DNA from 4 places in the Mesorhizobium argentiipisi genome. Region 1 is predicted to be linked to each of the others. Evidence: riboswitches for the same ligand, from Rfam matches in the RefSeq annotation. Region 1 holds a riboswitch; each other region holds the start of a gene.

The links. A riboswitch is a leader RNA that binds a small molecule or an ion and turns the genes downstream of it on or off. The one in region 1 is predicted to bind cobalamin.
Region 2: another riboswitch for cobalamin. It lies ahead of metE (5-methyltetrahydropteroyltriglutamate--homocysteine S-methyltransferase); the one in region 1 lies ahead of O7A05_RS16520 (CbtB domain-containing protein).
Region 3: another riboswitch for cobalamin. It lies ahead of bluB (5,6-dimethylbenzimidazole synthase); the one in region 1 lies ahead of O7A05_RS16520 (CbtB domain-containing protein).
Region 4: another riboswitch for cobalamin. It lies ahead of O7A05_RS04360 (DUF1636 family protein); the one in region 1 lies ahead of O7A05_RS16520 (CbtB domain-containing protein).

The regions. Positions count from the first base shown of each region.
Region 1 is NZ_JAPYKO010000011.1:11,680-15,782, forward strand. It holds gene O7A05_RS16495 (MIP/aquaporin family protein) at 1-307, opposite strand, end outside; gene O7A05_RS16500 (ArsR/SmtB family transcription factor) at 342-692, opposite strand; gene O7A05_RS16505 (DUF6428 family protein) at 735-1,256, shown strand; gene O7A05_RS16510 (PilZ domain-containing protein) at 1,497-1,769, opposite strand; gene O7A05_RS16515 (histidine phosphatase family protein) at 1,904-2,479, opposite strand; adenosylcobalamin (AdoCbl) riboswitch at 2,565-2,708, shown strand; gene O7A05_RS16520 (CbtB domain-containing protein) at 2,709-2,918, shown strand; gene O7A05_RS16525 (CbtA family protein) at 3,078-3,818, shown strand; gene O7A05_RS16530 (hypothetical protein) at 3,969-4,103, shown strand, end outside.
Region 2 is NZ_JAPYKO010000003.1:411,204-415,306, forward strand. It holds gene metE (5-methyltetrahydropteroyltriglutamate--homocysteine S-methyltransferase) at 1-1,567, opposite strand, end outside; cobalamin riboswitch at 1,656-1,856, opposite strand; gene O7A05_RS07350 (helix-turn-helix transcriptional regulator) at 2,362-3,111, shown strand; gene O7A05_RS07355 (hypothetical protein) at 3,393-3,860, shown strand.
Region 3 is NZ_JAPYKO010000013.1:124,558-128,660, forward strand. It holds gene O7A05_RS19115 (histone deacetylase family protein) at 1-888, opposite strand, end outside; cobalamin riboswitch at 1,004-1,183, shown strand; gene bluB (5,6-dimethylbenzimidazole synthase) at 1,226-1,957, shown strand; gene O7A05_RS19125 (hypothetical protein) at 1,958-2,941, opposite strand; gene O7A05_RS19130 (TetR/AcrR family transcriptional regulator) at 3,073-3,666, opposite strand; gene O7A05_RS19135 (MFS transporter) at 3,787-4,103, shown strand, end outside.
Region 4 is NZ_JAPYKO010000002.1:301,407-305,509, forward strand. It holds gene O7A05_RS04355 (winged helix-turn-helix domain-containing protein) at 1-1,007, shown strand, start outside; cobalamin riboswitch at 1,038-1,239, shown strand; gene O7A05_RS04360 (DUF1636 family protein) at 1,280-1,705, shown strand; gene cobW (cobalamin biosynthesis protein CobW) at 1,708-2,745, shown strand; gene cobN (cobaltochelatase subunit CobN) at 2,763-4,103, shown strand, end outside.

The DNA.
Region 1 (4,103 bases):
TCGTGCCGGCAATGCCGCCGGCGACCTGCGCGGCGAGATAGGCAACAAGATCACGGGTTGGCAGCGACCGCTTGAGGCAGAACACCAGCGAAACGGCTGGATTGAAATGCGCGCCGGAGATCGGCCCGAGGATGGTGATCAACACCACTAGCATGGCACCGGTTGCAAGCGTGTTACCAAGCAGCGCCAGCGCGATGTCATACGTCAGCGTCTCGGCCATGATACCGGAGCCGACGACGGTCGCCACCAGCAGACCGGTGCCCAAAGCTTCAGCCGCGAACCGTCGCGGCAAATCGAAAGTGTTCATCGTAAGGTCTCGGGTTCGGCGACGAGCGAAATGGTCATTGCCGGGTCACCTCGCCCGGCTCGCAGCAAGGTGCTGTGAGCGCCGGCACGCAGATTTCGGGGCGGCCCGAGCAGCAATCCTCCATCAGGAAGCGGATCAGCCCGGACAGCGCGTCGTATTCGGCGCTGTAGACGATCGAGCGGGCATCACGCCTCGCGGTCACGAGGCCAGACCGTTCCAATTCCTTGAGATGGAAGCTGACATTGGACGGCGAGACCTCGACTTGTTCGGCGAGCGAACCGGCGGCGATGCCATCCGGCCCGGCAACGACCAGCAACCGTAGCAGGCGCAGGCGTGTTTCCTGCGACAGCGCGCCAAAGGCGATCAGGGCTTGACGTTCATCCACGTTTCAATAATCCTTGAAATATTGAAATGAGGAATAGCCGACATGCTCTCTTCTGACAACCGGAAAAATGTCGTCCCGATCGACCCCTCCGACTTGACCATCGGCGATCTGCTGGGCGCGCTTGCCGATCACAAGGATAGACCGCTGATGTTCCGCTATGACGGGCGACCGGTAAAGCCGGGCTACCACGTCACCGAGGTGAAGGCAGGACAGTTCGCGGCGCTGGATTGCGAAGCAAATCCGGAATCCTGGTCGGAGATATTCGTCCAGCTGTGGGACGTGGACGAAGGCGGCCCCGTCCATATGCCAGCCGGCAAATTCGCCGCGATCATCCGCAAGGTTTCGGACCATGTCGGTCTCGACCAGGCGGCGAAGCTGACCTTCGAGGTCAGCGACGGCGTCCGCCCAATCGAATTGTACCGGGCGGCTCAGCCAAGCGTCGTTGACGGTGTCATCGAGGTCGAGTTGACGCCACGGCCGGCAAGCTGCAAGCCGCGCGACCGCTGGCTAAAGGAACAGAAAGCGGCAAGCCAGCCATGCTGCGGAGCGAGCCGCTGCTGCTGACCTTGCGAATCGTGGCGAGCGGCGCCGCTGCTTTAGAACCGGATTATGCCGTTGGCCTGCAGCAGATAGAGAGCCACGAGAACGATGGCGATCAGCGCCACCCAAACGGCTGTCCTGCCCATGCGCGAATTTCCTGTTGATCGGCAGCGATGAACGGGCTCGCGGCGGTTGCGTTCCATGCGTGCCGGGTTGCACGTGCGGGCCAGGATCAAGTGACGAATTGGTTAGACGTCCGACGCGTCAGTCCTTCGGCGCGTTGCTGTAGAGCGCCACGCCGACGCGGTCGTTGCGCCGCCACCGCACCAAAGCGCGATAGGCCGTGTCGTCGGCTGGAACCTCGAGCAGGAAGCGTTCGGGGATGCCCATATCGGCGGCCACGCGCAATTCCGCACCCTGCTCGTGCTGGTTTCTGACCGAGCAGCGGATCCGGACGCCGTTGGCAATGATCGTGGCTTCCTTGAGCACGAATTCGCGCACATGAAGACGGCGCTCGGTCTCGGGATATTCGGCCATGGGCAGCGGACTCCTCGGGCAAGGCTCTCCTCGCCACGGGGCCGCACCATAGCAGCGAGGCGTTTCCGTTCCGTTAGCGATTGCTGAAACGGCGAGGCTCGCCCGCTCGTCGGCAGGTGAGTGGTTCTCCGGCGTTATATTGCGCCGGCGACCACGCCGCTCGCATGCAACACCCAGCGGCGGCCGTCGCTGCGGAATTCGGTGAGCGACAGCGGCTCGATGTCGATCTTCCAGACCGAGGAGAGCGGCGCGCCCAGCACATGCACGATGGCGGCGCGGATCGGCACGGCGTGGGTGAGCGCGATGGTGTGGCCGCTCTCGGCGGCAAGGCGCTCCAGCAGTGCCGCGCCGCGCCGGGCCACAGCGGTAAGCGACTCGCCGTCATGGGGTGCGGCATCCGGGTCGGAAAGCCATGCCGCCATGCCTTCCGGATCCTCCGCCTGCACCTCCTCGAAACTTTTGCCGGCCCAGCGCCCGAAATCCTGCTCGGCAAGCAGCGGCTCGACCGTCGGATCAAGGCCGAGCACCTCGGCCGTCTGCCGCGCGGCCAGCTCCGGGCTCGTCCAGACGCGGTCGGCACGGCGCAGCGAAATGGCCAGCGCGCCGGCACGCTCGAAGGACCGCGGCTCCAGCGCCTCGTCAGTCGGAAAACGACCCTTGCGCGTGGCCTGCGTCGCGCCGGTTGCGATCATCGTCAGGCGGGCGAGCATCCCAAAACTCCGTGGTCCAGTGAAATTTCGGCCGCGCGAAGCCGTATTGGCCATTACATGTCGTTGACAGGCGAACGAAGTGCTGACAAGTGTTTTAGCGCTATACGGGATTGGAAGCCGGTGCGAGTCCGGCACGGTCGCGCCACTGTGATCGGCACCAGCCGAAAGTCAGGCCTTATTCCGCAGCATTGTTCGATCAACGGGACGCAGTATCCCACGGGAGGTCAATATGTCCGACACCACCTTCGCCCCCAGCTACGGTCCGGTTGCGATACCGGTTCGCGAGCTTCTGCCGTGGGCCATCTTCGCCGGCCTGATGCTGATGATGGCGATCTATTTCGTCGGTGCGGAAGAAGGCGCGACGTCGCTGATCCGTGGCAGCTATGTGCACGAATTCGTGCATGATGGCCGCCACCTGCTCGGCTTCCCCTGCCACTAAAGCGGTTCAGCATCGCTGAACCCTTTCGATTCTGATCTAACGCAATTCCGGACGGAAACCGCTACGCACTTTTCCTGGAATTGCTTGGTTGGCTTAACGCAATTCCGGACGGAAAACCGCTACGCACTTTTCCTGGAATTGCTCAGAAGGATTAGTGACATGGTCGGAAAACTTTTGCTGCGCGGCATGCTTGTCGGGCTGGTTGCGGGGATTCTGGCATTCGCCTTCGCGCGCGTCTATGGCGAGCCGCAGGTCCACAAGGCGATCGCCTTCGAGGACCAGCAGGCCCAGGCCGCCGGGGCGGCGCCGGAGCCCGAGATGGTCAGTCGCACCACGCAGGCCGGCATCGGTCTCGCAACCGGCGTACTGGTCTATGGCGCCGCCCTTGGCGGGCTGTTCTCGCTGGTCTTCGCCTATGCCCATGGCCGTCTGGGCTCGCTCGGTCCGCGCGGCACCTCGGCGCTGATCGCGCTGCTCGGCTTCCTTGCCGCGATCGTTGTTCCGAGCCTCAAATACCCAGCGAATCCGCCGGCGGTAGGCAATGCCGAGACCATCGGCTACCGCACCGAGCTGTTCTTCATCATGATCGTCGTCTCGATCGCGGCGATGGTGGCGGCGGTCGGCCTGGCGCAACGGCTGTGGAACCGGCTCGGCGCCTGGAACGCCTCGATCGTCGCGGGCCTCGCTTTCCTCGTCGTCTTCGCGCTGGTGAAGGCGGCGCTGCCCGACATCAATGAAGTGCCGGAGAACTTCTCGGCGACCGTGCTGTGGCAGTTCCGCATCGCCTCGCTCGGCATCCAGCTGGTGCTGTGGACCGTCGTCGGGCTCGGCTTCGGCGCGGCTGCCGAGCGCGTCGTCGCGGTGCGCGACCAGCGCAGCCCGGCACGCCGCTACGCCTGAAATCCGATGCGTTGGCTGCCACGGTTTCGCGCCCTGGCGGCCAAAGTGGCTCAACGGTCGGTACGACCGCCGAGCCACTTTGGTCCTTTGTTTTCTCGCAATTCCGGACGGAAAACCGCAGCACACTTTTCCTGGAATTGCTCGGTTTCGGTGCTGCTCGCACTTCTGGCCGCCACATCCGCGCAAGCGCATGGCGGCTCGTCGGACCCGCCTCCCCCCGGCATCCAGATCCCCAGCCTCACCCACGGCCAGATGGCGGTGATTGCGCGCTACCGAGGCGATATC
Region 2 (4,103 bases), on a different contig from region 1:
AGCCGGAAAGTTGCTCCCCGAAAGATTGCACCATGTCGTTTCGTTCAAACTCGCCGTGCACCAGCACGTCCAACCCAATCTCGTCCTGCCAACGGATGGTCGCCTCTATTTCTTTCCTGAGGAACGCCTCATAGTCGATATAGCTCAGTTCTCCCCTTGCATGGGCCGCGCGCGCATTGCGAATCTCGGGTGTTTGCGGGAAGGAGCCGATGGTCGTAGTCGGGAAAGTCGGTAGCCGGAGCGTTTCGTCCTGAAGCCTGGAGCGCTCAGCAAAGCTGCTTTTCCTACGCATTATGTCTTCGTCGATAAAGGCGAGGCGTCCTTCGACCAGCGGATCATACACCTTCGGGGATGTCAGACGCGCGGCGGCTGCTTGGGTGGAGGACTCCAGCTCTGCTGAAACCGCCTCCCGGCCTTCGGAAAGGGCCCGGGCGATAGTGGTCAGTTCGCCCATCTTCTGCGCCGCGAATGCGAGCCACGACTTTATGTCCCTATCGAGCGCTGTTTCCAGTTCCAGGTCGATCGGCACATGCAGAAGGGAACACGAAGGCGCGATCTCCACTCGCTCCAGTGGCCAGCCCGCGACGACCGGCTTGATCCGGTCAAGGATGGGGCGCAGGTTCGCGCGCCAGACGTTGCGACCATCGATCAGGCCAAGGGAAAGCACCAGGTCCTTAGGCGCAAGCCGGCCGACCGCCTCCAATTGTTCAGGAGCGCGTGCAAGGTCGAGATGCAGGCCCGCCACAGGCAGCGAAAGAGCGGTTTCGAGATTGCCGTCCAATCCACCGAAATAGGTGGCGAGCATGATCTTCAGCTCCGGAGCCGCTTGCGACAGCCGGTCGTAGGCAAAATTGAACGCGTCTTGCTCGTTTGGAATGAGGTCGAGCACGAGCGCCGGCTCATCGATCTGCACCCAGTCGGCGCCCGCCACTTTCAGGCGGCGCAGGAGGAGCTCGTAAACCGGCAGCAGCCGCGGCAGCAGCGCAATTGGGTTGAAGTCCCGAGTGGGCGACTTGGCCAGCTTGAGGAAGGTGACGGGCCCAAGAAGGACCGGGCGGGTGTGAACGCCGAACGCCCTACCCTCGAGGAAGTGATCCACCGGCTTTGACCACGACAAAGCAAAGGCCTGATCGTCGGCGAGCTCCGGGACCATGTAGTGGTAGTTAGTATCGAACCACTTGGTCATTTCCAGCGCGGTGACCGCGTTACCGTGATTGGCATAGTCGAGTCCGGCAGCCTCTCCTTGGCTGCCACGCGCCATGGCAAAATAAGTGTCGAGCGGGACTTCCCCCTCGCTCCAGCCATACCGTGGCGGCACAGCGCCGACCATTGTTGCCGTGTCGAGCACATGATCGTAAAGCGAGAAGTCGTTGGACGGAATAATGGTCACGCCACGGTCGCATTGTTCAGTCCAGTTCTCGACACGCAGCGCCCGCGCCGTTTCGAGAAGGTCGGCAGCGGACGATTTTCGCAACCAATAGGATTCGAGCGCACGCTTTAATTCGCGACGACGGCCAATGCGCGGCACGCCAAGTGTGGCTACCGGAACTTTCTGAGAGAGAGACATACCATACCCCGATATTGGGGCGTGGACGCAAGGCAGACGTTGGCAAGCAGACGAGCCGATTGCTACGCCCACCGAGACACCCCGCCTGTGGACCTTGTTTGCCGTGGCAGGTCTCCTGGCTCGCGGGTCGACACCTCAGCCCGTCTTCCCGAGGCTATTGACCTCAGTGACATGAATGGGCTTGGCTCGCCGCTTACAGTTGCGGGGGCAGCGCCGGCATCTTCACCGGCTTCCCTCTTAGCTCCGTTGCGGCTAACCGCATCGAAGAACCATCGACAACTGGACACTCGCCGAAGAGAAGATTCCTGTCAAGGTGATATAAACAAATCTTTATGTCGTTATCCGATATTGTTGTCGCTCGTGAGCTGCAGATAGCCGCGAAGTCGGTTGAATGCGGCCATCCCTGAAGAGCGCCCGGGCAAGCCCTTCCGCTTCCTCCCCACTGTCCTGATGGCGAACTGTCGCAGGTCCATACCGCCTATTGTTGGGGGTTGACTCCGACGATGCTGGAAGCAACATTCCAGATATACTCGAAATGAGCATAGGCAGATGCAAGCACACGCCATTGCCCGAGCATCCGGCAATATACGCGAGGGAACGGATCGGTCGGCCGGCTTCGCGATTGGCATCCCGCTGTCGACCTTAACCCGAGCAACTCGCTCAACTGATGCAACAAGAATCGAGGAGAGTTGTCGACCAGCACCGGTCGGCCAGCAATGCGGCAGCTTGATGCCTGCAATTCCACCCGAGCCCCAAACCACCCACTATCATCACCATCATGGAAGCAATGCGTTATGGAAGCACCTGCGCTTTGGCGTCGGCACCTCGATGACACGTTCGAGTTTCTCAATCAGATCCGCAAGAGTTCAAGCCAGCAGGAAATCTGCCAGCACCTAATTTCCTATGCCGAGCGGTTTGGCGCCAGAAACGTGCTGGCAGGACCGATCCCACCGCCGCGTGCGCTGAGGCGCGAGCAGATTTCCCATGTGCTGCTTGACGCCTGGCCGCAGCAATGGTCGGAGCGCTATTTCTCCAAAGGCTATCTTCATCGCGACCCCACCATTCAGCTTGTGAAGCGTGGGACCACACCCTTCCGGTGGAGCGAGATTGATCAAGTTTCCAGGGTTTGTTCCTTCGGCCGACAGATCATGGCCGAGGCATCAGAGTTTAATCTGCGTGACGGCTTCACGATTCCGTTCGCAACATTGAACGGACAGCCGGTGGGATTTTCCGTTGCAGGGGAGAAGCTCGAGCCGGGTCCTCACGACCGTCTCGCCTTTCAGTTTGTCGCCGCCTGCGCCTTCGGATGCGCGGCCCTTCTTGCGGATGGCAAACAGGCCTCCAAACCAGTGCGTCTTTCACCTCGACAACAGGACGTCCTGCGCTGGGTTGCCGAAGGCCTCACCGTGGAGCAGGTCGCTGATCGCCTGAACGTCAGCCGCAACACGGCAGATACGCATCTGCGATTGATGCGCCAGAGGCTCGGCGTGACAAGCAACGTGCAGGCCGTCACGACAGCTTTCCGCCTGGGGCTGATCAGCTAGCTCACGCAATCGCGTGATGCCGCATCGATCCGCGATGCACCATTGGTTGACCTCGAAACTGGAGGGACAGCCGAGATGCTCGGGTTCAGCGACAGCATCAAGTCATCCTGGCACGACTGCATAGACGACCCAGATCTCAATCGCTTTGTTGTTTGCATGCCCGACGATGGGTGTGCGGTCGCCGAACCGTCTTCGCGCCTGGGTCTATGATCTCCACATCGGTCCGCGTGAGCATCGACCGGTAATCGACGATCAGTTGTTCGGCGCGGACGCGGCATAGAATGGCCGCCGAAACGCCGCCGTACCGCAACCGAGATCGCGCGCGGTTGGTACGCGAGATCCCATTCCAGGCTGAACCCGCATTCCGCGATCCACAGCTCGACCTCGTCAGCGCCATCGACCAGCCCAGGTCTTGCCAGCTTGAGAATGCCGCTGTCAAAAAGGACGGCTCTCCGAAGGCCGGCCCGCGCCAGTTCCAAACCTGCGAAGCACCGAGTCGCACGGCAGCCTATAAGAACCGCCTTTTTCCACGCAGGCAGTTCGTCGCAGAGCCAAATCGCTCTTGCCTGCACGCTCCCCGCGACAAGCCGGGTTTGTGGCGACAGAGCTTGCCATTTGCCGCGCTGCGGGGGGCATCAGAAGCCAGACGTAACCGCTTTTTCTTCGGCCGTATTCGACTGCTGGCGCAAACACGATGGCCGGTAAGTCACAACGGAAAGCCACTGAAGGCGTTTTCGGCACTTCTTTGAGAGAGTATCCGTCGCACGATTCTAAGCCCGTCAGCTCACGGCGCCGTGCTGTACCCCAATCTTTGTCGAACGAAGTCCACAACTGTCCGGCGTTCGCTCGCCAGCTTTTTGAATTGGTCGTCGTCGATCCCGTCGCCGAAAAAGGCGTGCCGCCTCACTTCGTGATGTCAGTCGTTTGTCGCATATCCGACATTCCCGCCTATCGATCAGCATCTCGACAGCTTTGGCACGGCATGTGCGTGC
Region 3 (4,103 bases), on a different contig from region 1:
AAATGCCAGTCCCTGCAGATCGTAGCCGCCTTCCAGCAGGCTGACGAGTCTGTTGGAGCTGTGGCGGCCGGCGCGTTCCATCAATTGCCCGGTCGCCCAGTCGAAATCGTCCTCGGTCAGGTTGATCTCGGCCAACGGGTCGCGATGGTGCGCGTCGAAGCCCGCGGAAATGATGATCAGGTCCGGCGCGAACGCGTCGATCGACGGCAGCACGCGCGACAGGAAGGCGTCGCGGAAGAGATCGCTGCCGGTCTGCGGCGCCAGCGGCGCATTGACGATGTTGCCGGCGCCGGTCTCGCTTTTCGCGCCGGTGCCGGGATAAAGCGGCATCTGATGCGTCGAACAATAGAGCACCGACGGGTCGTCCCAGAAGATGTCCTGGGTACCGTTGCCGTGGTGAACGTCCCAGTCGACGATGGCGACGCGCTCAGCCTGATGCCTCTTTTGTGCGTAGCGGGCGGCGATCGCCGCCGTGTTGAACAGACAAAAGCCCATCGCGGTGGTCTTTTCGGCATGATGGCCAGGCGGACGGGCGGCGACAAAGACGTTTGCCGCACGGCCCTCGAAGACGTCGTCTACTGCCGCGTTGGCACCGCCGATCGCGGTGACCACGGCCTGCCAGCTTTTCGGGCTGGCGCTGGTGTCGGCGTCGATCGAGGCGATGCCGCTCTCAGGGATCGCGGCGCGGACACGCTCGACGAAATCCTCCGGGTGCGCGTAGAGGATCGTTTTCTGGTCGCCTTCCGGCGCCTTGACGCGGTCGAGCGCCGAAAAAGCCTCGTCGTCCAGCACCCGCTCGATGGCGCGCAGGCGGTCGGGCCGCTCGGGATGACCGGGCGGCGTGAGGTGTTCGAGGAAGATCGGATGCGTGTAGAGACGGGTGGCCATGGCGCCTAATCTAGGGACCTATGACCGCAATGACCATGTTTGGCAGGCCGAATGGCTGGGGAAAATCGCGTCTTGCCGTGTCGCTAATGCCATTGGCGGGTGCCGGGCTTCGCTGTAAGGTCTCCTCGCTGCCTGGTGCCCGCGACGCGGGAGAATCGGGAACACGGTTGAACTCCGTGGCGTGCCCAACACTGTAAGGGGGACCGCGCCGGCAAACGCCACTGTCGAAGACGGGAAGGCGCCGGATGCGGGACGATCCCGAGCCAGAAGACCGGCCCGGCAGACATGGTCTTCCGCTTGGTCAGGCGGGGGACTGTTTGTCGCAAGGGGAAAAGCGATGACAGCAGCAGCGATCGCCGCGAGTGGCGGCGACTTTGACCAATTGGCGCGCGACGCGGTCTACCGGGCCATGTTCACCAGGCGCGACGTGCGCAGCCATTTTGTCCCCGACGATCTCGATGACAGCGTGCTGGCGCGGCTCATCACCGCCGCGCACCATGCGCCATCTGTCGGCTATATGCAGCCGTGGAATTTCATCGTCATCCGCGATGCCGAGCGGCGCACACAAGTGCGCGACCTGTTCCTCGCGGCTCGCGAGCAGGAGCTGCCGGCGATCGAGGCGGAGCGGCAGGCGCTTTACCGCAAGCTGAAGCTCGAGGGCATCTGCGAAAGCGCGCTCAATCTATGCATCACCTGCGACCGGCATCGCTCGAAGGACTCGCCTCTCGGGCGTTGGCACAACCCGGAGATGGATCTCTACAGCACCGTCTGCGCAGTGCAGAATTTCTGGCTGGCGGCGCGGGCCGAAGGTGTCGGCGTCGGCTGGGTGAGCATCATCGAAACCGAGGCTTTGAAGCGGCTTCTCGCGATCCCCGAGCATGTCACGCCGATCGCCTATCTCTGCGTCGGCCGCGTCTCGGAATTCGCGCCGAAGCCGGACCTCGAGGCGCATGGCTGGGGCAAGCGCCTGCCATTGCCCGAACTGGTCATGAGTGAGACATTTCGCGGCGCCGGCGAGGCGCCGCTTAAATCGGCAATCGCAAACCTTGGCGGCCCATCAAAGCCATGATCAGGCGGCTCTCGGGGCATCCCAGCGCGAGCCGCCGCCAAAAGAGCCCAGCGCCTTGTCGCGCAGTTCCCTGAATTTGGACGAGGTCTCGGCGAGCCGCCGGTCCCATTCGGGATTGGGCGCCTGTCCCTCGATCGCTTCGAAATAAACCTGCATCAGCGAGGCGATGGCGAAAGGCTCGATGAAGGCCGCCTTGAAGGCCCAAGCAAAGACGATGGCGAGCACGAAGGCCCATCCGGCCAACTGCCCAGGCATGACCCAAAGGATCGCGGCGGCGGGTGCCAGCATCAACAGGAAGATGACGAAGGACACGCCCCACATGATCACCGCCAGCCAGACTGCGTTCTTGACCATGTGCTTGCCGTTCTGCGCGTAGAGCACCACGCCTTGCCTCGCCGTCTCGAATGGCGAGTTCGAATTGATGCGGATGTTGTAGCCGAGGATGATCTCGTCGACATAGGTCAGCGACAGGCGGATCACCGTGTTCATGAAGCTGACGATGCCGCTCAGGCCCGGAATGGGCAGGAAAGCGGCGATGCCGCCGATCAGGCCGGTGATGGCGCGGATGGCGCCCTTGACCAGCTGGTCGACGACGAAAAGGATGTTGGCCTCGGCGAAGCGCTGGGTGACCACTTCCTTCGCATAGGCGATCTGGCCCTGGCCATCGGGAACGTCATGGCCGTCGATCAGATGCACCATGACGGCAATATGGCCCGCTTTCAGCACATAGAGGATGTATTCGCGGATCCAGTAGACGGCGATCGAGACGACGCCGAAGCCGACCACGCCGCCCCACAGCGCAAAGGACATCGGACCGTCTGGATCGGTCGAGATGTGCCCGACGCCATAACCGACGCTGGCGCCGGTCCCGGTCGCCATGATGTAGGCGGCCGTGATGCCGAAATAGACGATCATGCGAAAGACGATGAACGGCCATGTCCGCATCATGATCAACACAGACTGACCAATGCTGAAGTCCCACATTCCCCGACTCTCCCACCCTTAAGAGAATGGCCGGGGAGCATGCGCTCGCCCCGGCGATTGTCAATCGCGGCAGGGTTGCGCCGGCCCGAAACCGGTGCACAACCCGGTGGCTTGATTACCCAAGCGAACCGTCAAGGCTTCTTGCGCAAGCCTTCGAGCAATTGCTTGAACGCCGCAATCGCCTTCTTCGACGTCGCTTCGGGGTCCTTGGAATTGGCGATTCGCTGCGCAGCCTGACTGCTGGCGCCATTGATCAGCCGTGAGGTCGTCTCGGGATCAAGCTCCGGAACGACCACGCCCTCTTCCTGCAGCCTGGTCAGATGCTCGGTCATCGAGGCGGTGCAGGCATTGGCGTTCGGCCACTGTGCCGGGTCGCCGAGCACCGCCGGGCCGTCGCGGAACATGATGCGCTGGATTTCCGGCTCCAGCGCCATCTCGATATAGGTGGTGCATTCGTCGACGAAATGCTGCCAGCGGGTCGGCGCCTTGGAAGCCACCTCGTTGACCCGCAAGGCCATCTCGCCGTCGATTTCGGCGATCACCGCCTGCAGCAGCCCCTTCTTGTCGCCGAAGTGGTGGTAGAGCGCGCCGCGCGTCAGGCCGGCCGAAGCGGTGAAATCGTCCATCGAGGCCTCAGCATAGCCGATCGTGCCAAAGGCATGGCGGGCGGCCGCGATCAGCTTGGCGCGTGTCTCGGCGATCATCTCCTTGCGCGGTTTGCGCATGGCCCTGGACCTATTAACATACGTCTCGTATGCCAATTGACATACGCGACGTATGAACTATCTGACTTTCATACGCTGCGTATGTAGTTGCGACATTCACCCTTGTCGAGGAGCAGGACCATGCGAAACCCTTATTCGGACATCTTTCGGGCTCCCGGCACGAAAGGCTTTGCCGCGGCGGCTTTCATCGCGCGATTGCCGATCGCCATGGCGCCCATCGGCATCGTGGCGATGCTGTCACAGACGCATGGCGAATATTGGCTGGCCGGCGCGGTCTCCGCGACCTATGCGCTGGTCAACGCCTTCCTGTCGCCGCAGGTGTCTCGGCTGGTGGACCGGCGCGGCCAGACGGCGATCGCCGCGCCGATGACGCTCGTTTCGGTGCTTTCCTTCGCGACATTGATCGTTGCGGCCAACCAGCACTGGCCGATCTGGAC
Region 4 (4,103 bases), on a different contig from region 1:
GCCCCTACCCGCTTACGCTGCTCGACAATGCCGCGGTCACCCGCAAGCGCGCCGTGTTCGAATACTGGGCGCATGAGGCGTCGTTCCTGCCCGTCGAGACCTACCCGCTGATGCGCTGGCGCATGCAGCGCGCCGAGCAGGGCGAGGAGATGTATCTCGGTCTCGCCAAATGGGGCCGTGAGCGCAAGGAAATGATCGACGAGATATATAGAGAGGTCGCCGATCGCGGTCCGATCGCCGCCTCCGATATCGAAGGCCACAAGGGTAATGGCGGCTGGTGGGGCTGGAGCGAGGCCAAGCACGCTTTCGAATGGCTGTTCTGGGCCGGACGCATCACCACTGCCTACCGGCGCGGCTTCGAGCGCTATTACGACCTGCCCGAGCGCGTTTTGCCGCAGGCGGTGCTCGACCTTCCCGTTCCCTCGGTCGAGGACGCGCATCGCGAATTGCTGCGCATTTCGGCCCGTGCTCACGGCATCGCCACCTATGGCGACCTGCGCGACTATTTTCGTCTCGCGCCGGGCGACACGAAGGATCGCATCGAGGACCTGGTTGAGGCGGGGGAACTGCTGCCGGTGAAGGTCGAAGGCTGGGACAAGACCGCCTATCTCCACAAGGAAGCCCGTTTCCCGCGCCGGATAGAGGCGCGCGCCCTGCTCGCCCCCTTCGATCCCGTCGTCTTCGAACGCACCAGGACGGAAAAACTCTTCGATTTCCGCTACCGCATCGAGATCTACACGCCGGCCGAGAAACGCCAATATGGCTACTACGTGCTGCCCTTCCTGCTCGGCGACCGGATCGTCGCCCGCGTCGATTTGAGAGCTGACCGCCCGGCCAGCATCTTGCGCGTCCACGCCGCCTATGCCGAGGCCGGCGCCCCGCCCGAAACGGCCGCACAGCTTTTCGATGAGTTGAAGCAGATGCAGGGCTGGCTCGGCCTGGAGTCGATCGAAGTGACGCCGGCCGGCGACCTCGGACCGGCGCTGGCCGACATCGCGGTGTCGTAGCTGCGCGTTGACAGGGACCTAGCCGTAAGCCTAAATCCTGACCCAGACGGTCTTCTCCCGGCAAAGGGAGGAGCCAAGAGGGAATGCGGTGCGGGCCAAAACCCAAATCCGCGGCTGTCCCCGCAACTGTAAGCGACGAGCCTCTGCCGAAAACCACTGGGATTTCCCGGGAAGGCGGCATTCAGGGCGACGACCCGCGAGCCAGGAGACCTGCCGTCTGAGACTTTAAGTATCCGAATGCCCGGCGGGTTTTCCGGGCAAGGAGCATGGTTTTGGATCGCAACGACAGTTTCCAGGCAAACATCGCGGACATTCCGTCCGAGCCCGACGCTTTGGCCGGCGTGACCGTCATCGTCTGCTCATCCTGCCGCGACGAGACCGGTTCGGATGCGCATCCGCGCGCCGGTGCGCTGCTTGCCGAAGATACGCATCGGGCTGCTTCCGGCGAAAAGATCAACATCCGTACCGTCGAATGCCTCGGCAACTGCAAGCGCCGGCTGAGCGCGGCTTTGCTCCGCAATGGCTGCTGGAGCTACGTCTTCGGCGATCTGAACACGACCAGCGGCGCCGATCTCATCGCCGGCGCAAAGCTCTTCGCCACCTCGACCGATGGTCTCATCCCCTGGCGCGGCCGGCCCGATTCCCTCAAGCGCGGCCTGGTTGCCCGCATCCCTCCTCTCGACATGCTGAAGGACTGACCATGAACGCATCCGTTTCCCGTGTTCCCTGCACCGTCGTCACCGGCTTCCTCGGCGCCGGCAAGACGACGCTGATCCGCAACCTGCTTGAGAACGCCAAGGGCAAGCGGCTGGCGATCATCGTCAACGAGTTCGGCGATGTCGGCATCGACGGCGAGATCCTGAAAGGCTGCGGCGTCGACGCCTGCCCGGAAGAAAACATCGTCGAGCTCGCCAATGGCTGCATCTGCTGCACCGTCGCCGACGACTTCGTGCCGGCGCTCGACCAGATCCTGTCGCTCAAACCCAAGGTTGACCACATCCTGATCGAAACCTCCGGCCTCGCTCTGCCGAAGCCCCTCGTCCAAGCCTTCCAATGGCCGAGCGTGAAGAGCCGCGTGACGGTCGATGGCGTCATTGCCGTGGTCGACGGACCGGCGCTCGCCGACGGCCGCGTCGCTTCCGATATGGATGCCCTGCAGGCGCAGCGTGCGGCTGACGATTCCCTCGACCATGACGATCCGGTCGAAGAGGTATTCGAGGACCAGATCGCCTGCGCCGACCTGATCATCCTGTCGAAGAGCGACCTGATGGATGCGGCGGGCTCCGCCCGTGCCAACGCCGTCATCGGCGAGCATGTCGCGCGCGCGGTCAAGGTCGTGCCGACAGCGCAGGGCAAGGTTGACCCGTCCGTGCTGCTCGGCCTCGGCCTTGCGGTGGAGGACGACATCGAGAGCCGCAAGACCCATCACGACGACGAGCTCGACCATGAGCACGACGATTTCGATTCCTTCGTCCTCGACATTCCGTCGATCGCCAATCCCGACGAGCTGGCCAAGCGCGTCGCCCTTGCCGCCGAGCAGGAAAACGTGCTGCGCGTCAAAGGTTTCGTCGAGGTCGGCGGCAAGCCGATGCGGCTCCTGCTGCAGGCTGTCGGCCCGCGCGTCAACCACTATTACGACCGCGCCTGGACGGCCGAGGACGACCGCCGCTCGCGGCTCGTCGTCATCGGCCTCAAGGGGCTGAACCGCCCGGCAATCGAGCGTATCCTCGTCGGCTGAGGCTAATACCAAAAGCGATGCACATCCTCGCCACCACATCCGCTTCGCTCGACGATCTCGCCGAGCCGATCGACCTCAGGCAGACGCCTGCGGATGTCGTGGCCCTGTCCTTCACCGACAGCGATCTCGGCGGCCTGGCCACGGCCTGGAAGACGGATGCGGCGCGGCTGCCGTCCATGCGGCTTGCGGCGCTGCGCGACCTTCGCCACCCGATGTCGGTGGACCTGTGGATCGACAGCGTCGCCCGCCACGCCAGGCTCATCCTCGTCCGCATCCTCGGCGGCTATGACTGGTGGCGCTATGGCTGTGACCAGCTCGCCGCGGTGGCGCGCGAACGCGGCATCAAGCTGGCATTGCTGCCCGGCGAAAGCCATGACGAGGACCTGCGGCTGATCGAAGGCTCGACCCTGCCGCGCGCCGAGTTGGACGCCCTGCTCGCCTATTTCCGCGAAGGCGGCCCGGCCAATATGGGCGCGCTGGTGCAAAGGCTGGCAAGGCTTGCCGGGTCGGATGCGGCCATGACCGAACCGGTCAGCGTGCCGAAGGCGGGATTTTATCAGCCGGGAATTGGTGTCGTCGAGAAGCCGAACCTTTTAGAGGCGGAACTCGACGTCGACAATTTCGCCGTCATCCCCATCCTCTTCTACCGCTCGATGCTGCTTGCCGCCGACGTCGCGCCGATCGACGCACTCGTTGACGCCCTGTGTTCGCAAGGCCTAGCGCCTGTGCCGATCTTCGTCTCCAGCCTCAAAGATCCGGCATCGCTGGCCTTCGTCGAGAATGCCATCGCAACACTGAACCCCGCCGCCATCGTCACCGCCACCGCCTTCGCCTCGGGCGCAGAACCCGGCGCCGAAACCCTGTTCGACCGGGCCGGCGTGCCCGTCTTCCAGGTCATCGTCGCCACAACGAGACGCGAGGTCTGGGAAAAGAACCAGCGCGGCCTGGCGCCCGCCGACCTTGCCATGCATGTCGTGCTGCCCGAGCTCGACGGCCGCATCCTGGCCGGCGCCATCTCCTTCAAAGGCGAGGTCGAGACCGATCCGGCGCTGGCCTTCCGCGCCTTCGCCAACCGACCCGAGGCCGACCGCGTGGCGCAGGTGGCCAAGCGGATCGCCGCGTTTATTCGCCTGCAGCGGACGGAGCGAGCAAAGCGCAAGCTGGCGATCCTGATCCCTGATTATCCGAGCGCGCCCGGGCGGACAGGTTATGCCGTTGGGCTCGATGTGCCCTCCAGTGTGCTTGCGATGCTGCATGACCTGAAGGAACAGGGCTATGCGGTTGAAAGGATCCCGCAATCGCCGCGCGGGTTGCTGGATGCGCTGGAGGCGGGCGGCCAGGGCCTTGCCTTGACGGAA